DNA from 2 places in the Paenibacillus sp. UMB7766-LJ446 genome. Region 1 is predicted to be linked to the other one. Evidence: riboswitches for the same ligand, from Rfam matches in the RefSeq annotation. Region 1 holds a riboswitch; the other holds the start of a gene.

Evidence for each region. A riboswitch is a leader RNA that binds a small molecule or an ion and turns the genes downstream of it on or off. The one in region 1 is predicted to bind S-adenosylmethionine.
Region 2: linked by a shared signal. The riboswitch ahead of mmuP (S-methylmethionine permease) and the one ahead of metA (homoserine O-acetyltransferase MetA) in region 1 are both predicted to bind S-adenosylmethionine.

Annotation. Positions count from the first base shown of each region.
Region 1 covers NZ_JASOYM010000001.1:494,395-498,737, forward strand. Annotated here, with positions in the region: gene QP794_RS02335 (aminotransferase class I/II-fold pyridoxal phosphate-dependent enzyme) at 1-1,144, opposite strand, end outside; gene metA (homoserine O-acetyltransferase MetA) at 1,169-2,086, opposite strand; SAM riboswitch class I at 2,321-2,446, opposite strand; gene corA (magnesium/cobalt transporter CorA) at 2,900-3,835, shown strand; gene QP794_RS02350 (HRDC domain-containing protein) at 3,928-4,343, opposite strand, start outside.
Region 2 covers NZ_JASOYM010000013.1:27,906-32,248, forward strand. Annotated here, with positions in the region: gene QP794_RS25900 (spore germination protein) at 1-214, shown strand, start outside; gene QP794_RS25905 (Ger(x)C family spore germination protein) at 211-1,416, shown strand; SAM riboswitch class I at 1,512-1,614, shown strand; gene mmuP (S-methylmethionine permease) at 1,702-3,114, shown strand; gene mmuM (homocysteine S-methyltransferase) at 3,092-4,129, shown strand; gene QP794_RS25920 (DUF4097 family beta strand repeat-containing protein) at 4,220-4,343, opposite strand, start outside.

The sequences.
Region 1 (4,343 bases):
TGAGTGCATTGCCCAGATCGGCAATCAGGTCTTCGGCATGCTCGATCCCTACAGAGAAGCGCAACAGACGGTCATCCACACCTACAGCGTCACGAATTTCAATCGGGATATCCGCATGGGTCTGTACCGCAGGATAGGTCATCAATGACTCTACTCCCCCGAGACTTTCCGCAAAAGCAATCAGCTTAATATGACGCAGCAGCGGTTCAACATAACGGGCATCTTTTACTTTGAAAGAGAAAATGCCTGTGTTCCCGCTCGACTGTTTATTCTGTATTTCAAATCCGGGATGATCCGACAAACCAGGATGATACACTTCGTTAACGGCTGGGTGTTCCAAAAGGTACTTGGCAATCGTCAAGGCATTATACTCATGCCGCTCCATACGAAGAGCAAGTGTCTTCATACCTTTCATCAACTGATAGGAGTCGCTTGGAGACAACACTGCACCAATGGAATTGTGCAGGAATGCCATTTCGGCCGACAATTCTTCTCCTTTGGTAATAATTAATCCGGCAAGGACATCATTATGACCACCCAGATACTTCGTGGCACTATGGATGATGATATCGGCACCGAGTTCAATTGGACGCTGGAAGAACGGAGTCAGTAGTGTATTATCCACAATGGTCAGCAAGTTGTGGCTCTTCGCCCAGGAGCAAACCGCTTCCACATTCGTAATCATCATTAGTGGATTAGTTGGTGTCTCAATAAATACTGCTTTTGTGTTCGGCTGACGGATACTTTCCAGAGCTGCAAGATCATTGGTATCTACGTAACTTGCTGTCACACCGAATCGAGACAGGATGCGTTCAAGCAAACGATACGTTCCCCCGTACAGATCCAGCGATACAATTAGATGATCTCCTTGACCGAATAAAGCGAAAATCGTTTGCAAAGCTGCCATGCCGGAGCTACAGGCAAAACCTGCATCCCCCGACTCCAATGCCGCCGCTGCTTCTTCCAATACTTTACGGGTTGGATTGGTCGTACGGATATAATCAAACCCCGTGCTTTGTCCAAGCTTCGGGTGGCGAAACGCAGTGGATTGATAGATCGGAAAATTAATGGCACCCGTTACCGGTTCATTGATAGACCCGATTTGAGCCAATCGGCTTTCGATTTTCAACTTGTTGTCTTCCATTGCAGCATCCTCCTGTAATGTCGATTAGATTTGCGGACCAATATCGTAAGGCGTCTCTTGATACACATAGTAATTGAGCCAATTAGAGAATAATAAGTTTGCATGTGCCCGCCAGGTAGCCGGAGGCACACGGGAAGGGTCGTCATTCGGGAAATAATGTCTCGGCAGCGCAATATCCATACCTTTGGATGCATCCCGGTCATATTCCCATTTTAATGAAAGCGGGTCATACTCGGCATGTCCGGTAGCGAAAATTTGTTTGCCGTCTTTGGTGGCGACCAGAAAAATACCGGCTTCCTCCGATTCAGCCAAAATTTCGAGACTTTCATTCTTTTCAATATCTTCACGGCGCACTTCCGTATGTCGGGAATGCGGAACGTTAAATACTTCATCAAATCCACGCAGCAAAGGCACGTTGGATCTGTTGATCGTGTGTGAGAATACGCCAAAACATTTTTCATCCAGCGGAACCTTTGGAACTCCGAAATGATGGTATAAACCCGCTTGGGAAGCCCAACATATATGCATGGTCGAGGTCACATTGGTTTTGGTCCATTCGAAGATCTCCTGGATTTCTTTCCAATAGTTCACGTCTTCAAAATCCATTTGCTCTACAGGAGCTCCTGTAATGATCATGCCGTCAAAACGGCGGTGCTCAATCTCGTCAAAGGTTTTGTAGAACAGGTCTAAATATTCCTGGGATGTGTTCTTGGACGTATGAGACTTCGGATGAACCAGAACGATATCTACCTGAATGGGTGTGTTACCTACCAGACGAAGCAATTGAGTTTCTGTCGTTTCCTTAGTAGGCATCAGGTTTAATATGGCGATACGGAGCGGACGAATATCCTGCTGATAAGCGGATGTCTCGTCCATGACAAAGATGTTCTCTCCTGCGAGTACTTCCTTGGCAGGCAGTGTGTCTGGAATTTTGATTGGCATAGTGGTTCTAACTCCTCCTTGAGCATAAATAGATGCAGCCACTGCGGCTGCGATACGATTCGCATCCGAACAGTTATAGGCTGCCATGAGCTTGCCTGCAGGCGCTGAATTGCAACCACATTGCTGGCGGCAAGCTCAAGTTCCTTAGCGAAAATCACTGCTGAGAAGTCGGTGCATATAACAAAGACCTTCCTCGGATTCCGAGAAAGGTCATATGTAAATAGATATGCGCCTCTCTCATCTCTCAGTTACAACAGTGTCAACTTGGACACTTGGTCGCTGCAAGAATTAGCACCGTGCGGTATACCGCCGGTTGCCGGGTTTCATCGGGCCAGTCCCTCCACCTACTCTTGATAAGATTTCGCTTTATTTAATTGTAAAATCTAGTGTGGTTCACCGTTTACTTTAAAACATTAATCCCCTCACGTCAAGGTGTAGTTCAATGTCTGTTCATCTGGATCGGAACCGTTCGTCAGCCGTTGTCATACACTGCTCCAGGGCGCGAAATCGACACATTTTTGCGCTTGAAAGGACTCTGTACCAGCGGTATACTAGACAAGTGTTGTAAACCCTTATGTGAGAGGTGACATATTCAATGGATGGCGACCCGAGGCCTGACTGGCAGCCGAATTCCGACAAACTGCATAGAGAATTGATATCAGCATGCCGGCAGCGGGACGTTACTTCCGTTTGGTTATAAAGCGAACGCAGTCCTGACTTCCAGGATCCGCTGCCGACCGGCTGATCTGTTCTTTTTGCGCCCATATTGATGAAATCCGCCCATTTGGCGGGTGCAGAAGGAGTAGATGAACAATGAAAATCCGGTTGGTAAACAACGGTGTATTTATTCCGGTGGATGACATTCAGCAGGCGCTGACTCCACCAGCGGAGGGATTTTACTGGATTGATGCGGACGTAGACGATTTGGCGGTACTTCAACCGCTATTCATGATGCATGATCTGGCCGTAGAAGACTGCTTGAGTGACGAAGAACAACGTCCGAAGATTGAAATTTATGAGAGCCATTATTTTATTGTTATTAATAGCATTCGTTTTGATGATGAAGAGATTTTTTTACGTGCCGTCAACCTCTTCCTTGGCAGACACTTTATTATCAGTGTGACCAAACAGAAAGTCAGTGAATTGAGAACATTGAAGCCGATCCTGTGGGAACAGGAGATCAGTACGCCGGATAAGCTGTTGTATCTGCTGGTTGACTTGATTGTTGATAATTATTTCACAGTTGGTGACCGGATTGAAGCGCGCATTGAGAAGCTTGAAGAAGATATCCTGATGCACACCAAGAAGTCTCATTTGAATGAGATTATCGGGCTGCGCAGTGAGATTCTATGGCTGAAGAAAGTACTGGGACCTCAGAAAGAGGTCATTAATACACTTAACAAAAAAGATCTGCGTCTTATTGATGATCAACTGCAGAAGTATTTCAGTGACATTTATGAGAATGCTGTGAAAATATCCGAAACCTTTGAGACTTATCGCGACTTGATGGGGAACTTGCGAGAAGCTTACCAATCCAGTATCGCCAACCGGGCGAATGAGATCATGCGTGTGTTCACCGCCATTACGACGGTGTTCATGCCGCTGACGGTCATCACCGGCATCTATGGTATGAACTTCACGAACATGCCTGAGTTGAACTGGAAGTATGGTTATTTTGTGGTCATTGGCCTGATGGTGACACTGGGCCTCAGCATGTTCTTTATTTTCCGCAAAAAAGATTGGGTTTGAACTAACTAAGAAAGACGAAGCGCTCCGCATCTGGAGAAACGCCTCGTCTTTTTTGTACGCTTATGAATGAAACCTACCGATCTATGTTCAATCTAGCCCGCATGCTGCTCCGCCTCTGTATGACGACGAAACCGGATTCGAATCATGCGCAGTCTTTCGTAAACCTGCTCCAGATTGCCTCCGCCAGGCTTCTCTTCTCCATACACTTTATGTAACACAGGCTTCAGAAACGTATCTCCCAGCTCCTCGTAGGCGCTCCACACCGCTTCTTGCTCTTGTTCAGGCATGATAGCGAGTTCCGCGTCCAGCAGACAATCTGTGTCATACCCCTCCAGATCCAGTGTCTCCAACAGCTCAATCAGCTCCCGCCGGGATAATCCGGAACGATTCACGATCTCCTCCAGCGTATGCCCTTCCTTCATTCCTTCGAGTACCTGCTTGCGTGTAGTGAATTTGTCTAATTCCTGCTTGTATTTCTGCTCTCTCTGTTTGTACAGCCAGCTCTCAT
Region 2 (4,343 bases), on a different contig from region 1:
TGGATGTTCTCAATTGTTCAAGAAAAAAATGCTACCTTTTCTGATCATTCTGCTCCCGATCAGTTACATCACTGCTATGCTTCCACAGAACGTGGACGAAACGTTCAAACTCGGCGACATTTTGGGGATTGCATCCATTTATTTATTTGGTGTTTTGCCACTATTGCTTCTGTTGTTGAGCATGTTCCGAAAGAAAGGAGGCAAGTACAATTGAACAGGATCAGAAAGAAATTAACCATTTTATCAACGGCGCTGCTGGTTTTTGCCTCAGGGTGCTGGAGCAGCAAAGAGATCGAAGATTTAAGTGTTTATGTGGGTCTGGGACTGGACGTCGCTGAGGAATCGAAATTTGAACAGGACATTAATAAACAAGGAGGCCATTATCCCAAAAACAATGTATTTACATCTACCGTACAGATTGTCCCACAAGTTGGGGGGAAACAGGGAAATCAAAGCAGTTCCAGTGGTGGTTCTTCCGGCGGACAAACCTTTATGAATGAACAGCTTACCGGAGATTCCCTTTTTCAGATCTTTCGTCAGTTTGCTCTAAGAAGAGACCGTCCACTCATTGGTCATCATTTAAAGGTTATTGTCGTTTCCCAAGAGTTGTCGAAAAAATATAGCCTGGAGCAGCTGCTTGATTTTATTTTGCGGGACAATGATATCCGACCCAGTTCCCTTGTTCTGGTGAGCAAAGGACGCGCTTTGGATGCTCTTAGCTCCAAGGAGCCGGGAGAAATCCCAGCCTTTTATCTGAGAGGGTTGGTGAATAATGCATATCGTAACAATAAAATTCTTCCTCCTGTATCCCTCGCGGAACTTGATGGCAAAATGCAGTCAGGATCAAGCTTTTTGCTGCAAAATGTCCTTACTGCTGATGGAGAGCATAAATTCTCAGGAGCAGGCGTCTATAAAGGGAAAACGAAAAAGTGGATCGGCAGCTTAAATCAGGTGGATCTTCAAGGATTGTCCTGGATCACTGGGGAGGCTAAGGGAGGGGCCTTAAAATCGTATGCACCGAAAAAGGGACATACGATAGTCTATGAAATCAAGTCTACTAAGAGCAAAATTGTGCCAAAAGTCCACGGAGATGACATTTCTTTTCATGTAAAGGTTGAATCACAAGGTCAGCTCATGGAAGATTGGAGTGCTCCGGAAATTCCTTCTACGGAAAAGTACATTCGGGAATGTGAGGTTCAGTTCGCTGATACAGCCAAAGAACAAATACAGCAGGTTATGAACAAAATGCAGCACACCTATCGGGTGGAAGTGGCCGGATTTGGAGAGCAGTTGCGGATCAAATATCCGAAGGTATGGAAAAAGGTTAAAAAAAATTGGGATGAAACCTTTAGTCAGATTCCCGTGACCTATGATGTGAAAATGAAAATCACAGATTATGGATCATCGACAGATTAAAGATGAGGTTGGAGATTTCCCTTATCCACAAATGGATGATGATATTTAATTGTTGACACAACCATGATAGATCGCTATATTTATAAAAAATCATTTTCTTATCCAGAGAGGTGGAGGGACTGGCCCTTAGAAGCCTCAGCAACAGATCTGAAGGATACTGTGCTAATTCCAGCGGGTGAACAGCCTGATAGATAGGAGCGTTTGTTTTTATTTGTCAGTTACGGCGCACTCTTCAGGAAGAGTGTGTCTTTTTGTTTTTCTGGATGAAGAATTAGGGGAGCAGGCATGGATAACAACAAAGATACAGGGCATTTTCAGCGCAAAATGCAAGCACGGCATGTAATTATGCTCTCACTTGGTGGAGTCATTGGTACAGGCTTATTTCTTAGCTCTGGATATACCATCCAGCAGGCAGGCCCGGTCGGCACGATTCTGTCTTACCTGATTGGAGCGATTGTCGTCTATCTGGTCATGCTATGTCTTGGTGAGCTGTCCGTTCATATGCCAGAGACAGGGGCGTTTCATAGCTATGCGGCAAAATACATCGGACCGGCAACAGGATATACAGTAGCCTGGTTGTATTGGTTAACCTGGACGGTTGCCCTCGGTTCCGAATTTACAGCGGCTGGGCTGTTGATGCAGCGCTGGTTTCCTTCAGTGAATGTATGGATCTGGAGCGCATTGTTTGCGCTTATGATCTTCCTGTTCAACGCGCTGACTGTCAAATTTTTTGCGGAATCGGAGTTCTGGTTCTCATCGGTAAAAGTACTTACGATTGTGGTCTTTATTATTCTCGGAGGCGCAGCCATGTTCGGTATTATCCCAATGGCTGATTCGGAACCAGCACCATTTCTAAATAATATTACTGCATCTGGTTGGTTTCCAAATGGGGCTACTGCGATACTGATGACGATGCTTGCCGTAAACTTTGCATTCTCAGGCACAGAATTGATTGGGATTGCTGCGGGAGAGACAGAGAATCCCGAGAAGACCATTCCAAAAGCCATCAATACCACGTTGTGGCGTTTAATACTCTTTTTTATTGGAACGATCGTTATTCTCTCTGCGTTATTGCCGATGTCGGATGCCAGTGTTCTTGAAAGTCCATTCGTGGCCGTGATGGAGCGGGTCGGTGTCCCTTACGCAGCAGACATTATGAACTTTGTTATTCTAACGGCGATTCTCTCTGCTGCCAATTCGGGCCTTTATGCATCTTCACGGATGCTCTGGTCTCTGGCTGACAAAAGAACGATCTCTCCGTGGTTTGCCAAATTGACCAAACGCGGGGTACCGCTGAATGCACTTATGATCAGCATGGTTGGGGGCGGTCTGGCTTTGCTGTCCAGTATTATTGCCCCGGGTACTGTGTATATTACGCTGGTATCCATCTCAGGCCTCGCGGTTGTTGTGGTGTGGATGAGCATCAGCGCTTCACAGTATATGTTCCGCAGGCAATATATTCGAGAGGGTAACTCGGTAAAGGACCTGGTTTACCGAACGCCGTTTTATCCGGTGGTACCGATTATTTCGTTTGTATTATGCCTGGCTTCATGCATAGGTATCGCCTTTGACCCGACACAGCGTATTGCGCTGTATTGCGGGGTTCCATTTATCGTACTATGTTATGCAGCGTATTATCTGACAGAACGTGTGAACAAGAAAAGAGGACAAGTACATGACGCAAGCACAACAGACTAACCCCATAGAACAAATCCTACGTAAACATCCGGTCATGATTCTGGATGGAGCGCTGGCCACGGAACTCGAACAGCATGGGTGTGATCTGGATGATCCACTATGGTCGGCTCGTGTATTGCTCGAGAATCCAGATGTTATCGTTCAGGTCCATGCGGATTATTTCCGCGCAGGAGCCGACTGTGCGATTACATCCAGTTATCAGGCGACGGTGGATGGCTTCCGCAAGAGAGGAATCGGAGAGCAAGAAGCGTTAGACCTGATTCGCAAGACGGTGCAGCTGGCTGCACAGGCAAGAGATGACGTATGGGCAGAAGTGCAGGACGGGGGATTTGAAAACACGGCAGTTAAACCGGAGGGCAATCTGGTAATCGGCACGGAACGTCAAACGTCTGATTTGGAGACAGGGGTCTTGGCTCGGCCACGACCGATGGTTGCTGCATCCGTTGGGCCCTACGGCGCTTATCTAGCTGATGGATCGGAGTATGTCGGTCACTATGGTGTCTCGGACGAGACGTTAAGCGCGTTTCATCGTCCACGGATCACAGCCTTGCTGGAAGCAGGGGCGGATATTCTGGCCTTTGAGACGATCCCATCCTTGCAGGAGGCACAGGTATTGATCGCTTTATTAAAAGAATTTCCGAACGCCTATGCATGGCTCTCCTTCTCATTAAAAGACGGGACAGCGATCAGTGAAGGCACGCCATTGGAAGAGTGTGCACGATTGTTAGGAGCTGAACCTCAGCTTGCTGCGATTGGGCTGAATTGTGCTCCCATGGAACTGGTAACGGAAGCGGTCGGTATTCTGAGCCGTGCCAGCGATAAACCTGTTATTGTGTATCCGAACTCGGGAGAAGTATACGATGCAGCAACGAAGACGTGGAGTGGACAGGGTACATGTGGCAGTATGAGTGATGCTTCGGAGGCATGGGTTGCTGCGGGTGCAAAAATCATTGGCGGCTGTTGCCGTACTACGCCACATCAGATTGGCGAACTTGCGAAGAAGTGGCGGAGCTGAAGGATATCCAGCCGAGCCAGACCTGTATGGAAAAGCCCTTTCGTATCTTATAAAGGATACGAAAGGGCTTTTTGGGTGCTTTTTTTATAATTACTTATTCTCTACCTTAATGGTTCCTACAGATGTGCTCAGGGAAAGCAGAGGTCCACCGCCGTTGATATCACTCTTTCCCCTCGAAGCACCCGAGACCTTGCCCAGATCCGTTTCCGCTTTT